Regions from separate parts of the Xanthomonas cannabis genome, predicted to be linked through region 2. Evidence: predicted binding sites of a transcription regulator. Region 2 holds the regulator's gene; each other region holds the start of a gene.
The links. The regulator FliA, encoded in region 2, starts transcription of late flagellar genes. The targets are predictions, from matches to a motif close to TAAAGTTTNNCNNNCNNNGGCCGATAA.

Region 1 (4,210 bases), 1.8 Mb from region 2:
GGCCGCATTGGCCTGGCGGCCCTGCCACTGGTTCACGCTGAAATGCGAATCCAGGTGAGCGTCGGTCCGCGGGTCCCAGCTGGCGTCGATGCCGTTGACGATGCCGGTCAGTGCGCCCTTGGCAGCGCGGCCGGCCAGCAGCCGGTCCAGCCCGCAGCCCTGGGCCGGGCCGGTGATCTGCTTGGCGTAGCTGACGCTGACCGTATTGACGTGGTCGGCATTGACGATGCCCCCGCGCAGGAACGACATCTGCCCATAGAACTCCAGCTCGGCCACACGCTCGGCCGGGATGCCCAGCGCGGCAGCCATCGAATACGGCACCAGCCCCTGGTAGGCCAGGTTATGGATGGTCAGCAGGCAGGGCGTGGTGCCGCCGGACCAGCGCACATAACCGGCCGCCAGCGCACACGGCCAGTCGTTCAGATGCAGCAGGCGCGGCTTCCAGCCCAGGCCGGCATGGCCGGCAGCGATCTGCGCGGCGGCATGCGACAGGGTGGCGAAGCGGATGGCGTTGTCTTCGAACTCCGAGCCGCTGGTGCTCACATACGGCGAGCCATCGCGTTCGAACAGTTCCTTGGACAGCAGGATGTAGATGGGCAGCCCGTCGGACTGCACGATGCGGCCGATGTCGCAGGCCGGCAGCGCGGCATGCGCCAGCACGCGGCCCACGATCTCGACCTTGCCGGCGCGCTCGAGCACCGCGCGGTAACCGGGGATCAGCACGCGCACGTCGTAGCGGTGACGCAGCGCGCGCGGCAGCGCGGCCGCCACGTCGCCCAAGCCACCGGCCTTGATGAAGTCCGCCATCTCCGACACCACGAACAGCGCACCACGGGTATCGGCCAGGGACACCGGCAGACGCTCGTGATGACGGATGAATCGCCCGCGCGCATCGCGCGGCCGCCCGCTCTTCTTCAGGGTGGGGAGCAAGGTGCTGCGATCCAAGCGTGCAGTAGTGGCGTGAAGCGGCATCATGGCAACCATCTAAACGTCCGTCGTAAAGTGGGTGGAGACGGAAAACGGCGAAGCGAAAACCATCGTCTGCCGATCCGGCCAGACGACCTGCTGCGAATGAGGAGCGGGGCCGACGCGCGTACTCCACGTCGTCCTTGGTGACGAATCTACACCCCGTCCAAATAAAATATGCGTGAACATGTGCTGACTTTTCTGCGACAGCCCACATTCCGTTACGCACGGTTGCGCATGTCTGCCGGCATAAGCGATGCATTGCAGGGCGATGACATCCCCGCATCGGTGCATCTGCACTGCAACGCACCGAATGCGGGAGCGTATGGCCGCGTTCGCCGTCATCCGCGTAACCGCTTCATGCGCGCCAGCCCATGCGCAGCCAAAGCCGTGATGCGCTCGCGATTCCTGACCGAACGGGTGATCAATCGAGCCGCGACAGGGCCCGAGCCCGCTCAAGCGACCCGCGCGCGGGCCGATAACCCGCCATAGCACGTCGACCTTCGAGACCTGGCATGGCTGACCAGCCTGAACTTCCAAGCCGCCCGCGTGGCGGGCTGCGCCGTCTGTTGCCGTGGGGCGGCACGGACAGCGCGCGCGCGGCCGCCGCGCTTCCCAGCGTGCGCGGCAGCACGCATGGCGGGCATGGGCTGGCAGCCCATCAGTTGGTGCCTGCCAAGGCCAAGTCGGGCGCCCCCGACCCGGCAGCCGCCACCGCCATGCTGATCCGGCTGTTCTCGCATGCCGCGCATCCCGAGGCCCTGCTGCTGGCGTTTGCCGAAGGCATTGCCAGCCTGCACGGCGAGCTCGGCGACATGGGCGTGCGCCTGAGTGCGGCCTATGCGGCCGGCGACTGGCTGGGCTACGGCCGCACGCTGCGGCAGTTGATCGACAAGTACATCCGTACCATCGACATCGGCGATTCGCTGGCCGAAGGCCGCACCGAAGCCGAACAGCTGCGCGACCTGCTCCGGCACGCATTGGGCAATGCCCTGGCCACCCTGCTGCAACGCAGCCCGGAGCTGGCCGAGGAAGCGCAGACGCTGGCTTCGGCGCTACGCCATTGGCGCCCCGGACACGAGCTGATCACGCTGGAGCAGCGCCTGCGCGAGCTCAGCCACCAGATCGGCCTGCGCGCCGAGGATGCCAGCGAACAACAGAACCTGTTGCTCGGGTTATTCGACCTCTTGCTGGAGAACGTCGGCGAACTCCTGGACGATCGTAGCTGGTTGCAAGGCCAGATCTCGGTGGTACGGCAGCTGCTGGCCGGCCCGCTGGACGGGGAGTCGATCGAGCAGGCGCGCGGCACCCTGCGCGCGGTGATCTACAAGCAGGGCCTGCTCAAGCAGGGCATTGCCGATTCCAAGACCGCCATGCGCGAGATGATGGTGTCCTTCGTCGACCGGCTCGACGGCATGGCCACCAGCACCGGCGAATATCACGACCGCGTTGCCGGCTATTCGCAGGCGATCGGCGACGCTCGCAGCATTCCGGACCTCAATCGCCTGTTGCAGGACGTGCTGCAGGACACCGCCGGCGTCCAGGCGCAGGCGCTGGCCGCACGCGACGAGCTGCTGTCGGCACGTCGCCAGGTGGAAGACGCCGAACAGCGCATCGCCTCGCTCGAACAGGAGCTCAATGCCGTCGCCGGGCTGGTGCGCGAGGACCAGCTCACCGGGGCGCTCAACCGGCGCGGTTTCGAAGAACTGTTCCAGCGCGAGGCCGCCCGCACCCAACGTGGCGGGCAGCCGCTGTGCGTGGCGCTGCTGGACCTGGACGACTTCCGCCGGCTCAACGAGGCCCACGGCCACGCTGGTGGCGATGCCGCGCTACGCCACACCGTGGACGTGGCCAAGGCGGTGTTGCGCACGACCGACGCCGTGGCCCGGTTCGGGGGCGAGGAATTCGTGTTGCTGTTGCCGGACTCCACCATCTTCGAAGCCAGCGCGGCGGTCATCCGCCTGCAGCGCGCCCTGGCCCAACGCTCGCTGCTGCACGAGGACGTGCGGATCTTTGTCAGCTTCAGCGCCGGCGTGGCGCTGCGGCATACCGACGAAACCCAGGACGACCTGGTCCGCCGCGCGGACCGCGCCATGTACGACGCCAAGGCCGCGGGCAAGAACCGGGTGATCAGCGCCGACTGATGCTCAGCGCCCGGCGTGTGCATCGCTGGCGAGGCAGGCCGGGCGCGTTCAAGTGCGAATCCCCGGCGCGGTGACCAGGCCGGCCCGGGCGATACGGCATTGGTCAGGACGCCGCTGCGGCGCCCGACCGACGCCGGCGCCAGGCATCAATGGGCCGCCGGGGTCCCACGCAGCTTCTGGAACCCGGTGACTGCCGCCAGCACCACCGCGCCGGCGACCACGCCGACCAGCATGTTGCCCAGCGCTTCGACCAGCCAGCCCAGGCCACCGGCCGACGTGGCCAGGTCCACGACCAGGTGATGCAGCACCGGGATGTTGTGCACCAGGATGCCGCCGCCGACCAGGAACATCGCCAGCGTGCCGGCCACCGACAGGAACTTCATCAGCCACGGTGCGGCCACCAGGATGCCGCGACCGAACGCGGCCAGTGCCGCGCCCTTGCCGGTCAGGTACAGGCCGAGGTCGTCCAGCTTCACGATCGCCGCCACCAGGCCGTACACACCGATGGTCATCGCCAGCGCGATCGCCACCAGCACCGCTACCTGCTGCCCGAACGACACGCCCGCCACCACCCCCAGCGACAGCACGATGATCTCGGCCGACAGGATGAAGTCGGTGCGGATCGCGCCCTTGACCTTGTCCTTTTCCAGCGCCACCACATCGACCTGCTCATCGGCCAGGGCGCGGGTGCGCTCGGCATGCCGCTGCGCTTCTTCCTCTTCGTCATGCAGGAACTTGTGCGCCAGCTTCTCCACGCCTTCGAAGCACAGATAGGCACCGCCGATCATCATCAGCGGCATCACCAGCGGAATGTTGTAGCCGCGCCCGCGCAGCCAGGCCTCCAGCGCGCTGATCGCCAGCGCTGCAGGCACCAGGATCACCTTGTTGACCAGCGAGCCCTTGGCCACCGCCCACACCACCGGCAGCTCGCGGTCGGCGGTGACCCCGGTCACCTGCTGCGCGTTGAGCGCCAGATCGTCGCCCAGCACGCCGGCGGTCTTCTTGGCCGCGACCTTGGTCAGGATGGAAACGTCGTCCAGCAACGTGGCGATGTCGTCGAGCAGGGTGAACAGGCTGGCACCGGCCATGCGGAGGTCCTT
Region 2 (4,210 bases):
GCGCGAGAGCACCAGCTCGCCGATCAGATTGACGATGGCATCCAGGCGCTTGGTGTCCACGCGCACGGTCTGCTCGGCTTCCGCGCCACCCTTGGCCGCGCCTTTGCCGGCCGCCTTGGGAGCGGGCGCATGCGCATCGTCGGCATGTGCGGCAGTCGCCGGTTTGGCAGTGGCTGCCTTGGGCGCGGCCTTGACCGCCGGCGGGCCGCTCTTGGCATCGAACTGCGCGATCAGCGTGGCCGGTGCATGCGGTACGGTTTCGCCAGAGCCCATCGCATCCAGCATGGCCTGCAGATAGTCCAGCGATTGCTGCGCGGCGTCGAAGTGATGCGCCTGCAGCACGGCCTGGCCCGAGCGCGCCATGCCGAGGGTTTCTTCAGCGGCGTGGCAGAGCTCCACCATGGGCTTGATCGCCAGGAAGCCGGCGCCGCCCTTGAGCGTGTGGAAGCCGCGGAACACCGCATTGAGCTGGTCGGCCTCGTCTGGCGCCTGTTCCAGCGACACCAGCTGTTCGCCGAGGCGATCCAGGATTTCCTGGGCCTCGACGATGAAATCGGCAGCAATATCGTCTGGAACGGCACTCATGGTTACAACCCCAATCCGGACAGCAAATCGTCGGCGTCGTCCTGCGACACGGCGTGACGGTCCAGGCCCTTGATCGCAGGACCGGCAAGACCGCCGTCGTCTTTCTTCGGCTCGGGATTCTTCGGCGGCAGGCCGAGCGCACCGAAGCCCTCGTGCACGCGGCGCACGATGCCGGCCACGCGGCGGATGATCTGGCCGCTGAGGTCCTGATAGCTTTGCGCCAGCGACAGCTCGGTGAGGTTGTGGCGCATCTTGTCCATCAGCGCGCCCTGGTCCTGATTGAGGCCGCCATCGCGCAGCTGGTTGGCCAGCACGCGGCATTCCTCGACCAGGTCCAGCGTGCGGTGGCTGGCCTTTTCGGTCATCTCCACCACGTGATCCAGGCGCGAGCAGGCATCGTCCAGCTCACCGGCTTCTTCGGGCACGGTGGGCAGCTCGCCCAGCGCCTGGCCAAGTTCGCGGGCAAGCCGGCTCAGGCTCTGCATCATCGGGCGCGTGCGCAGGGCGGCGAGGTGGTCGACCTCGCGCCGCCAGGCGACCTGGTCACCGCTTTCCAGTGCATCGAGTGCGCCTTGCAGGCGCTCGATCAACGCGGCACGTTCGGCATCGGTTTCCACGGTGGCGTTCATCAGGCGGTCGCCGCCAGACGTTCGAACACCTTGCCCAGCTTTTCTTCCAGCGTCTGCGCGGTAAACGGCTTGATGATGTAGCCGTTGACGCCGCACTGGGCCGCTTCGATGATCTGCTCGCGCTTGGCTTCGGCGGTCACCATCATCACCGGCAGGTGCTTGAGCTTGGCGTCGGCGCGGATGTTGCGCAGCAGGTCGATGCCGGTCATGCCGGGCATGTTCCAGTCCGTCACCACGAAGTCGAACGGGCCCGCGCGCAACGCGGCCAGCGCGCTGTTGCCGTCTTCGGCCTCTGCGGTATTGGTGAAGCCGAGATCCGCCAACAGATTCTTGACGATGCGTCGCATCGTCGAGAAGTCGTCCACGATCAGGATCCGCATGTTCTTGTTCACATCAAGCTCCTAACACGAAAAATTACGCGAAAAATTCAGTCGTCGACTTCGACGCCGGCATCGGCCAGTTCGAAGACCTTGAGGCGGCCACGCAAACGCACCACCGCCTGGCCATGGATCTGGCACACGCGCGATTCGCTGACGCCCAGCACGGCGCCGATTTCCTTCAGGTTCAATTCCTGTTCGTAGTACAGCGACAGCACCAGCTGCTCGCGCTCGGGCAACTGGCCGATGGCCTTGCCCAGCTCGCGGCCGAATTCGCCACGCTCCATCATCTGCTGCGGATTGGGGCCACCCTTGGCGGTGGTGTCCAGCTCGCCGTGATCTTCGATGCGCGATTCCAGGCTCAGCACCTGGCCACGTGCGGCGTCTTCCATCAGGCGCAGGTAGTCGGGCAGCGGCATTTCCATGGCGGCGGCCACTTCGGTGGCGGCGGCGGCGCGGCCGGTGTTCTGCTCGATCTTGCGCACGGCAGCAGCGGCGTCACGGGCGCGGCGGTGCACCGAACGCGGCACCCAGTCGCCCCGGCGGATCTCGTCGATCATCGAGCCGCGGATGCGGATCGAGGCATAGGTTTCGAACGAGGCACCCTGGTCGGAGTCGTAGCTGCGCGAGGCTTCGATCAGGCCGATCATGCCGGCCTGGATCAGGTCGTCCACTTCCACGCTGGCCGGCAGGCGCGCGGCCAGATGGTGGGCAATGCGGCGGACCAGGTCGGCGTGCTGGGTCACCACGTCGTTGGCGTTGTTGCGCTGCACGGCGCGGTACTGCGCGCTGGCCGTGGTGGCGGTAGCGGTGCTCATGCGGCCACTCCCCGTTGGATGATGCGTTCGACAAAGAACTCGACGTTGCCGCGCGGCACGGTGGGTGCCTGCCAGCGCGAGGTACGGCGTGCGATTTCGGCAATCGCCTGCGCCGACGGACTGGACGGGTAGGCCTTGATGACGGGTTGCTGACGCTGCACCGACAGGCGCAGCCAGTCGTCCTGCGGCACGTGGCCGAGATAGTTCAGCGAGACGTCGCCAAGGAACTTTTCGCAGACCCGGGAGAGCTTGTCGTACAGCAGGCGGCCTTCATTGGGGTCGCGCACCATGTTGGCGATGATCTGCAGGCGGTCCACGCCGCGTTCGCGCGAGAGCACCTTGATCAGCGCGTAGGCGTCGGTGATCGAGGCCGGCTCGTCGCAGACCACCACCACGGTGTCCTGGGCGGCCTGGCAGAAGGTCAGCACGCTGTCGGTGATGCCGGCGGCGGTATCGATGACCATCACGTCCAGGTCGCGTTCCAGTTCGGAGAACACGTTGACCAGGCCGATGTGCTGGGCCGGGGCCAGTTCGGCCATGTGGCGGCGACCGGACGCGGCCGGCACCACCAGCACGCCGCCGGGGCCTTCGATGATCACTTCATCGAGCGTGCAACGGCCGGCGATCAGGTCGGCCAGGGTGTACTTGGGCGAGAGTCCCAAGACCACATCCAGGTTGGCCAGGCCAAGGTCGGCGTCGAGCAGCAGGGTGCGCTTGCCCATGTCGGCAAGCGCCACGGCCAGGTTGGCGGAGATGTTGGTTTTACCCACGCCACCCTTGCCACCGGTCACGGCAATGGTGCGCACCGGGCCCAAAGGCTCGGGACGGGTCGCCGACAGGGGGAAGGCGTTGGTCAGCTTGGCGTATTCACGCGACTGCATGGTTGTGCTCCGGAGTACAGGGCTTATCGGCAGCGCGCCGCAAATCTTCAAGACGAAGAACGAGACTGGCGGCATTGGCGCGGTGCAGGTCGTCGGGGACCCGCTGTCCGTCAGTCACCCAGGTGATGGGCATTTGGTGGTCGACCACCACCGACAAGGCGCTGCCGAAGCGGCCGGTCTCGTCGAGTTTGGTCAGCACCACGCCTTGGGGCTTGGCGTGGGCGAAGCGGCGCACGACCTCGTCGAGGTCGGCGAAATGGGAGTTGGCGGGCAGCACCAGCAGCGAGGTGACCTGCTGGGCGGCGCGCAGCCAGTTCAGCTGGGCGGCCAGGGCACGGTCGCGCTGGCCCATGCCAGCGGTGTCGATCAGCACCAGCTTGTAGTCGCGCAGACGCTCCAGCAGTTCCAGCAGGCTTTCGGCGCTATCGGCCTCGTGCACGGCGATGCCGAGCTGACGGCCGTAGCTGTGCAGCTGTTCGCGGCCACCGACGCGCAAGGTGTCGGTGGTGACCAGGGCCACGTCGCGCGGGGCGTGCTGGGCGGCGAAGCGCTGCGCCAGCTTGGCGATGGTGGTGGTCTTGCCGGCGCCGGTCGGGCCGACCAGGGCGATCACGCCGCCACGTTCCAGCGGGTCGACCGGGGCCACCGGCAGGCGCTTGGACAACAGGCCCAGCATCAGCCCGCGGCCACGGTGCAATTCGGTATCGGCCGGGATCTGCATGGCGATGTCGCGGGTCAGACCGGCGTCGAAGCCGTAGTCGTCCATCAGCTCCAGGGCCTGCGCACGCACCGGGGAGCCGCGCAGGCGCTCGTCGGTGAGGCGGTTCATTTCGCGCTCGATCATCTGCCGCATCAGCGCCAGTTCGCCGCGCAGCTGCTTGAGTTCTTCATCGTTCTGCGCGACCGGCGCCGCAGCCACC
Region 3 (4,210 bases), 1.9 Mb from region 2:
TGCCCCACATGTCCATCACTGCCCTGCTGGCCGGCTTCCTCGCCGGCGCCGGCCTCATCATCGCGATCGGCGCCCAGAACGCCTTCGTCCTGCGACAGGGGTTGAAGCAGCAGTACGTTGCACGCGTAGTGGCGATCTGTGCCCTGGGCGACATCCTGCTGATCGTGCTTGGCGTTGCCGGCATCGGTGCACTGGTCCACCGCTATGGCGGGTTGCTGGACGTGCTGCGGGTGGGCGGCGCCTGTTTCCTGGCGGCCTATGGCGTGCTCGCCGCCAGGCGTGCCTGGCGCGGATCGGGCGGCCTGTCCGCAGCACCCGAAGCGCAAGGCGGCCCGTATCGCGTGCTGCTGACCTGCGCGGCGTTTACGTTTTTGAATCCACACGTCTACCTGGACACGATGGTGCTGTTGGGCAGCATTTCCACCCGTTATGCCGGCCAGCACCGCTGGTTCTTCGCGCTGGGCGCCTGCCTGGCGAGCGTGACCTGGTTCACCGCACTCGGCTTCGGTGCAAGGTTACTGAGGCCGGTCTTCCGCGCCCCACGGGCCTGGCGCGTCCTCGATGCAGGGATCGCCGTGTTCATGATCGGACTGAGCGTTGCCCTGCTCACTCGCCCGCTGTGAATGCGCAGCGCATGGTGCACACGACGACACCGCCAGCGATCGGGCGTTCGGGCAGTTCCCGCGCACTGACGCCTGCTCGGTTCATAAAGTCGAGGGTGCATCCGCTATAGCTCCGATCGATCCTGCCGCTATGGGTTGAATCAATGGAGCAAGCCTGCATGGCCAACGAACTCACAACCCAGGTGCCCTTCGCTGGCCTGGACGACACTGCCGGGGAACTGCTGCAGCGCCTTGCGGAGCTGACACCGCTGAAAACCTGGGTGCTTGCAGAAATCAAGAACGACCATTGGATCATCCGGGCCTGCACGGACGCGTCCTTCGGCCTGGCGGTGGATCAGTTCTTGAGTTGGCCCGAATCGGTCTGCCGCAGCATGATGGTCATGGGCGGGCCGCAGTTCGCACCGGATCTGCAGAAGTTCGAGCACCTGGCGCAGTCGCCGGTGGCCAGCAGACTCGGCATTGCAAGTTACCTGGGCGTTCCCATCCGCATCCCCGGCAGGGTGGAGGGCATGTTGTGCGGCCTGGACGATCGCGTCGTGGAGGGAAAGGTCGAGCATCTCCTGCCGCTGGTCGAGACCTTCGGGCGCGTCCTGGCCGGCTCCTGGGCCCAGCACCTCGGGGCGTTACCGCAGGCCACGGCAGATGCCGCGGCCGTGGACGACACACAGACGCTGGCCGGCCTCTACGACCTCGGCGCCTTCCGTGAGCTGCTTCAGGCAGCGGCGGATCACCGCCATCGCACCGAACAGGGCGGCGTCCTGTTGTTCGATCTGGATACCAGCAGCTCGGGAAACCCGCTCGGCTCCGAGCAGGACGTCATGGCGGCCATCGGCGTGCTGAAACAGGCCACCCGGCCGCAAGACAGTCTGGCGCGGCTGGCGCACGGGGAGTTCGCGCTGTTCCTGCCGGGCAGCAGCGAATCCGGCCTGCTGTCGGTGGCACGACGCATCCAGTCGTCGCTGCGCTCCAAGGGCCTGAGCGCCAAGTGGGGAGCAAGCTGGTTCAAGGAGATGGGGCAGCTCAACAACATCGACCACCTCATCAAGGTCGGGCCGCTGCTGCCATCCAGCCCGGTCGGCGACGCGCCAGCCGTGGCGCCGCTCAACTGACGCGCAACGTTCCAGCATGCGCCAGGCACTGCGATGTCGAGCGCCCAACGTGGATCGATAAGGGCCCCTGCAAGCGGGCTCACCCACGCCGACAGAACCTTCATCCCCTCCCTTCGATACTGCGGCCTTGTCGCGCTCGCTACCGGGCGCTCATCCGCTGACGCTGCTGCATGGTCAGCAGCGGCCGCTGTCTTCAAGAGGGCTTGCTTTTGGATACCCCGACTGTCCGGGACGTGGGCGAGTATCTGCTCACCGCCCACGTCTGCCCACTGCATGGAAAGTTCGTGCCGGAGCTTCTGGTGTCCCGGCCCGGCGGCATCACCCTGCGTCGCCATTGCCTGCCCGGTGCCGCGTTTGCGGACCGCGACACGGCCTATGACTATGCCCGGCAGTCGATGGCCTTGTGCCAGGTGTCGAGTACGGGCCTGGTGACCCTGTCGAACGTCAGCCTGGCCTGACGCTCCGACAACGGTGGGCTGCGACCAAGCGCCGGGAGTGCGCCTGTCCATACGAGCGGCGTGAGCCCTGTACGCCAGCGATGGCGGCCAACGCATTGTGCGCGCTCGAAAGAAATCAGCAGGCGACCACCTCCCCCATCGATATGGGACGACGGGCCAGGATCATCTCCGGCCGCGATTGCGCAGCCGCTGTCGCTGATCAAGAGTTCCTGCCGACAGCCGCTAATCCGTGTAGCCACCGGTACCAGTGCCAACCGGTGAAGCCGAACGCTGATGAGCCTCGCACCGGAGCGGACGACGCCTTCGGATGGTCAGTTGGTGATCGTTGTTCCGACACGCAGATCCACCACTCACCAAGGTCCACCATGCTCGCTACCATCAAGCGCAAGTTCCTGCTGGCATTGCTGGGGACATTGATCCCAAGCATCCTGCTCTGCCTCTTCCTGCTGCATAGCCTGCATGGTTCGAAGGACCGGGTGGGCACGCTCTACAACCGGGATTTCACCGGTTCGGCCCTGGCGAGCAGCATCGATGGCCAGCTGACCCGCGTCGACATCAATATCCTGCGCATGATCGCCATCGGCACGCCGGACACGATCGCCCAGTGGAAGCAGGAGAACGAAACGCGCTTCACCCAGGTGGACTCCAACATCGCACAGCTCAAGCGCCTGCTGAGCAATGAAAGCGACCACACTGCGCAGCTGCAGAAGATCACCGCCAGCTACGCCTTGATGCACGATGGCATGCGGCGTCAGGTCGAGCTGATCGAAGCCGGCGACATTCCGGCCGGCGCAGAGGTCAATCGCACCCAGGTCAAGGACAACGCCAACGCCACCTTCGCCGGGCTCTCCACCTTGCGCGACGAGCTGGGCAGGTCCGCCAAGCTCCGTTACGAGCAGCAGCAGGAAGCCAACACGCGCGCAATGATCCTCTCGGCCATTGCGTTGGCCCTGATCGCGGTGGGTGGCATCAGCGCTGCGCTGGTGTTGGGAAACACCATCTCCCGTGCCATCCGGCGCGCGGTCGGCGAGGTCGAAAAACTCTCCAATGGCGTCCTCGACGCAGATGCCGGCCCCAAGGCGACCGGCAAGGACGAGACCGTGCAACTGGCCAATGCCGTTGACCGCATTCGTGACCGGCTGAAGGGCGTCATCGCAGCACAGGTGGAAATGGCACGTCAGCACGATGCCGGCCAGATCAGCTACCGCATGGATGAAAGCGCGTTCCCGGGCCAATACGGCCACATGGTGCGCGATGCCAATGCATTGGCAAACTCGCATGTGCAGGTCATGACGCGCCTGGCCCAGATCACCGGCCGCTATGCAGTCGGCGACCTGTCCGAAGACATGGACCGGCTGCCTGGCGAGAAGGCAGTGCTGACCGAGACCATGGATCAGGTCAAGCGCAACCTGACCGCCATCAATCACGAAATCAGCCACCTGGCCGCGGCAGCGGCGGCCGGCGACTTTGGCGTGCGTGGCGACACCGCGCGCTTCCAGCACGACTTCCGCACCATGGTCGAGCGCTTGAATGCCCTGATGTCCACCGCAGACGGAAATCTGCAGTCGTTGTCGGCCCTGCTGAAGTCCATCGCCGCCGGCGATCTCACCGCGCGGATGACGGGTACCTTCCAGGGCGTGTTTGCGCAGATGCGCGACGACGCCAACACCACCGCGGCGCAGCTTGCAGAGATCGTCGGGCGCATCCAGCAGTCGGCCGGCGCCATCAACTCGGCCGCAAGCGAGATCGCGGCGGGCAATCAGGATCTGTCGCAACGCACCGAGCAACAGGCGGCCAATCTCGAAGAGACGGCCGCATCGATGGAAGAGCTGACCTCCACCGTGCGCCAGAACGCCGAGCACGCACGCCAGGCCAACCAGCTGGCGATCAGCGCCGCAGGGGTGGCATCACAGGGCGGCGAGATCGTCAGCAAAGTGGTCGGCACCATGGCCGGTATCGAAGCCTCGTCGAAGAAGATCGCAGACATCATCAGCGTCATCGACGGCATCTCCTTCCAGAC
Region 4 (4,210 bases), 480 kb from region 2:
GATGGCAGTTGCACGACTGAGCGTTGCGCCCGCTCGTGCATCGGTGACCTGCGCCGCTCAGGCCGCCAGCACGTCGGCAGTGCCGGCGATCTCGTCCACCTGCAGCACCTGCTCCATGTCCAGCAGCACCACGAAGCGCTCGCCCACCTTGCCCATGCCGCGCAGCAGATCGCGACGGATGTGCGTGCCGAAGGCCGGCGCCGCTTCGATGTCCTGGTCGGCCAGCTCGATCACGGCATTGACCGCATCCACCAGCACACCGATCGCCTGCGTGCCCTGCGCCTGCCCGGTGGACAGGATCACGATGCAACTGCGTTTATTGATGGCGCCGCCGGCACGCCCCAGCCGCGCCTGCAGATCGACCACCGGCACCACCGCGCCACGCAGATTGATCACCCCGCGCACGCAGGACGGCATCGATGGCACCGGCGTGGGCGCGCGGTACTGGATGATTTCGCGGATGCCGAGAATGCTGGTGGCGAAGGTTTCGCCATCCAGCTGAAAGGTGAGGTACTGGGCGGCCGCGTCGGCGTCGCCCGGCATGCCATCGGAAGTCTGTGCGGTCATCGATCGGTCTCTCAGAAGCGGGCGAACTGGCCTTCGTCCGGGCCCTCGGACATCGCATAGGCTGGCGCGGCGCTGCTGCGCCAGCCACGGGTACCGGCCGCGCGGACCGGGCGTGCAGCCACCTGCTTGCCGCGCTTGGGCGGCGTGCTTGCGGTGCCCTGCCCGCCCAACCGGAAGAACGCCATGCTCTGTTGCAGCTGCTCGGCCTGCGCACTCATCTCTTCGGCCGTGGCGGCCAGTTCTTCGGACGCGCTGGCGTTTTGCTGGGTGGTCTGGCTCAACTGCACCACGGCCGAGTTGATCTGGCTGACGCCGGAGGATTGTTCTTCGGAAGCGGCGGAGATCTCCTGCACCAGGTCGGAGGTGCGCTTGATGCTGGGCACGATGGTATCGAGCAGGCGCCCGGCACGGTCGGCCAGTTCCACGCTGGAGCCGGCCACTTCGCCGATCTCCTGCGCAGCCACTTGGCTGCGTTCGGCCAGCTTGCGCACTTCGGCGGCGACCACCGCAAAGCCCTTGCCATGCTCGCCGGCACGTGCGGCTTCGATCGCGGCATTGAGCGCGAGCAGATTGGTCTGGTAGGCGATGTCGTCGATGATGCCGATCTTCTGCGCGATCTGCTTCATCGCCTGGGTGGTGGCAACCACCGCCTCGCCACCTTCGATGGTTTCCTTGGCGGCCTGGGTGGCCATGCCGTCGGTGATGCGGGCGTTCTCGGTGTTCTGGCTGATCGAGGCGGTCATCTGCTCCAGCGACGCGCTGGTTTCTTCGACGCCAGCGGCCTGTTCGCTGGCAGCCTGCGACAACGACTGCGCGGTGGCGCTGACTTCTTCGGAGGCGCTGGCCAGGGTTTCGGCGCTGGTATTCACCTCGCCCACCACCTGCGACAACTTCTGCACCATGGTGCGCATCGCTTCGAGCAATTGCGCGGTTTCGTCGCGGCCGTGCACATCGATCTGCATGGTCAGGTCGCCTTCGGACAGGCCGTTGGCCACGGTGACCGCGCGCCGGATCGGGCCGGTGACGCTGCGGCTGATCACCACGCCCAGCACGGCGCCCAGCAATACGCCGCTGCAGATGATGGCGATCAACAGCTTGGAACTGCGTGCATGGATGGCGCCGGTCTCCGCATTGGCCGAGGCCGCGCTACGTTCGCGCAGGCCGCTCAGGTCGGTCATCAAGGTATCCACTTCGTCCGAGCTGGCGCGTACCGCACGCGACAGTGCGGCAAGTTCCGGGTTGGCCTCGCGCAATGCTTCGCGATTGGCGGCTTCGATAAAGCGGCCGCGCTCATCCAGATAGGTCTGCCACGCGCGGTCGAACTGCGCCAGCTTGGCCTTGCCCTCTTCGGTCTGGAAGCTACCGCGTGCACGGGTCATGTAATCGACCACCTTGGCGGTGTACTTGTCGATGTTCTGCACGTGCGACTGCCGCTCTTCTGCGCTACTGGCCAGCAGCAGGTTGGCGCGTGCGCGGCCGGCGTAGATCAGGTTGATGTTGGCTTCCTTGACGTTGGACAAGCCAAGCAACTCGCGTTCGTACAGCGAGGTCGACAGGTCGCTGATGCGCCCGGAATTGGAATAGCCCACCCACCCGATGCATGCGCCGATCGCCGAGACGATCAGAAACGCCACGATCAGCCGGGTTCCGATTTTGAAGTTGCCTAACATTGGGGAGTTCTCGTGAGTGATGCGTGGGCGACATGCAGTGCATGGCAATCGACAGTGCTGGGCGTGCCGATCACAGGGATGCGGACTCGTCTAACCAATCGTTGATAGCTATCGGCGATGGCAAAACCCGCTTGAGATGCGAGCGCCGCCGCCGCGCCTATTCAGCCGATTGGATATGCGCTTTTGTGACAGGTCAGACGCTCCTGCGCGTCTCCATTCGGAAAACCCCTACCCCCGCTCGCCCAACTGTCCGGGACAGTCCGCAGGGACATCACGGCGCGGCCGCTAGGCTTGCCGCATGTCGTCCACACCATTACCCCGCACGTTCTACGCCCACGATTCGCGCCAGGTCGCCCCTCGCCTGCTCAACAAGGTGCTGGTCAGTGCAGACGGCCGGCGCGGCCGCATCACCGAGGTCGAGGCCTATTGCGGCAGCGAAGACCCGGCCGCGCACTCGTTCCGCGGCATGACCCCGCGCACGCAGGTGATGTTCGGCGCCCCCGGGCACCTGTATGTGTATTTCATCTACGGCATGCATTGGGCGATCAACGCCGTGTGCGGCGGTGCCCCCGGGCATGCGGTGCTGATCCGCGCACTGCAGCCGCTGGCCGGGCTGGAGGCCATGCAGGCCGCGCGTGGTGGCACCGCGGCGGCCAGGCTGTTGACCACCGGCCCCGGCCGCCTGGCGCAGGCCTTCGGCGTAACCGCGGCGGACAACGGGCTGGACCTGACTGCTGCCACGGCACGCTTGTGGGTGGAGGATGACGGCATGCCGCCCCCGTCGGTGCCGTTGGCGACGCCGCGCATCGGCATCCGCAAGGCGGTCGACCTGCCCTGGCGCTGGGTGGTCCCGGACAGTGCCTATCTGTCGCGCCCGCTGCCACGCGTCACCGGCACCCGTGCGCCGGTGGCGGGCGACTGAGCCAGCCACTGCTCCATCGGCGTCGGCTCGGCGGCACCAGGCCCGCGTTGCAGCAGGCGCAAGGCCTGCCCGGACTGTTCCGGCGTGAGTTCCTGCAGTGGCTGGAAACGGTCTGCCGCCCACACCGCCATCGGCAGGCCATCGAGCGAGGCCACGCGGTTGCCGGGTACCCGCGCGACGCGTTCGCCGGGCAGCAGGCTGCCCAGCAGATTGGCCGGGTCGCTGGCGCTCACGCAGACCCACTGCTGCTGCGGCGCCTGCGCCCGCACGCGGCGCAGTGCGGCAATCGCCTCCGGCAACGCGAACTGTTCGCCGGACAGGCCGGCAATGAAGCGGCCACCACGGATCTCGCCACGCGCTTCCAGGCGCTGGTACATGCGTAGCAATTCGCGCCACGGCGGCAACCACGCCGCCTCGCGCTCGAGCAGCCGCCAGCAGACCACGCCGTAGCGGCGCAGCAGCGTGCGCGCCACGTGTTCGAGCATCTCCTGATGCCGCTCGCCGGCCTCGGCCAGCGGCAACTCCGCAGGCGCGCGGACCGGCGCCCAACGGCCGGCATCGCGGATGCCCAGCGCACTGGCGCGACGCCGCTGGCGCGACAGTGCCGACGGCCGCTTGGAGGCCGGCACCAGGAGCGCGCGCAGCCCGGCATAACTGTCGCAATGCACGCGGCCGCGCATCACCAGTTCGCTCAAGGCATCTTCCAGCTCGGTGCCCATCAGATGCGCGGCATCGGCAATTTCGTCGAAGAACAGCGCGCCCTGCTGCTGCAGGACCTCCACCACCCGCTGCGCGCGCGAACCCAGCGGTTCCTCGTCGGCCGCACGTGCCAACCCGCTCCAGCGTTGCGCCTCACGCCGCGGCAGCAGCACGATGGGCGTGGCCCGTAGCGCGGCGCCGCTGCGCCCGCCGCCGGGCCGCAGGCGCGCCCACACGGTGCGCCCGGCGGTGCACAGTTCGTCCAGCCAGGCCGGCTGGTAGTCGCGCACGCGCGCCGGCAGCAACTCGCCTTCCCACAGCACGGCCGGCGCTTCGAACCCTTCCAGCTGCC

Region 1: the regulator FliA is predicted to act here: its motif matches at 1,422-1,448, upstream of RZV17_RS02135 (GGDEF domain-containing protein).
Region 3: the regulator FliA is predicted to act here: its motif matches at 2,390-2,416, upstream of RZV17_RS17695 (methyl-accepting chemotaxis protein).
Region 4: the regulator FliA is predicted to act here: its motif matches at 2,346-2,372, upstream of RZV17_RS11840 (methyl-accepting chemotaxis protein).

Annotation. Positions count from the first base shown of each region.
Region 1 is NZ_CP136580.1:490,553-494,762, reverse strand. Features, by position in the region: gene glgA (glycogen synthase GlgA) at 1-984, opposite strand, end outside; gene RZV17_RS02135 (GGDEF domain-containing protein) at 1,482-3,110, shown strand; gene RZV17_RS02130 (DUF808 domain-containing protein) at 3,257-4,198, opposite strand.
Region 2 is NZ_CP136580.1:2,282,658-2,286,867, forward strand. Features, by position in the region: gene RZV17_RS09715 (chemotaxis protein CheA) at 1-585, opposite strand, end outside; gene RZV17_RS09720 (protein phosphatase CheZ) at 588-1,214, opposite strand; gene cheY (chemotaxis response regulator CheY) at 1,214-1,606, opposite strand; gene RZV17_RS09730 (RNA polymerase sigma factor FliA) at 1,642-2,409, opposite strand; gene RZV17_RS09735 (MinD/ParA family protein) at 2,406-3,290, opposite strand; gene flhF (flagellar biosynthesis protein FlhF) at 3,277-4,210, opposite strand, start outside.
Region 3 is NZ_CP136580.1:4,184,199-4,188,408, forward strand. Features, by position in the region: gene RZV17_RS17680 (LysE/ArgO family amino acid transporter) at 9-623, shown strand; gene RZV17_RS17685 (GGDEF domain-containing protein) at 782-1,732, shown strand; gene RZV17_RS17690 (hypothetical protein) at 2,032-2,190, shown strand; gene RZV17_RS17695 (methyl-accepting chemotaxis protein) at 2,556-4,210, shown strand, end outside.
Region 4 is NZ_CP136580.1:2,759,560-2,763,769, forward strand. Features, by position in the region: gene RZV17_RS11830 (diguanylate cyclase domain-containing protein) at 1-20, shown strand, start outside; gene RZV17_RS11835 (chemotaxis protein CheW) at 58-567, opposite strand; gene RZV17_RS11840 (methyl-accepting chemotaxis protein) at 579-2,237, opposite strand; gene RZV17_RS11845 (DNA-3-methyladenine glycosylase) at 2,536-3,159, shown strand; gene RZV17_RS11850 (DEAD/DEAH box helicase) at 3,099-4,210, opposite strand, start outside.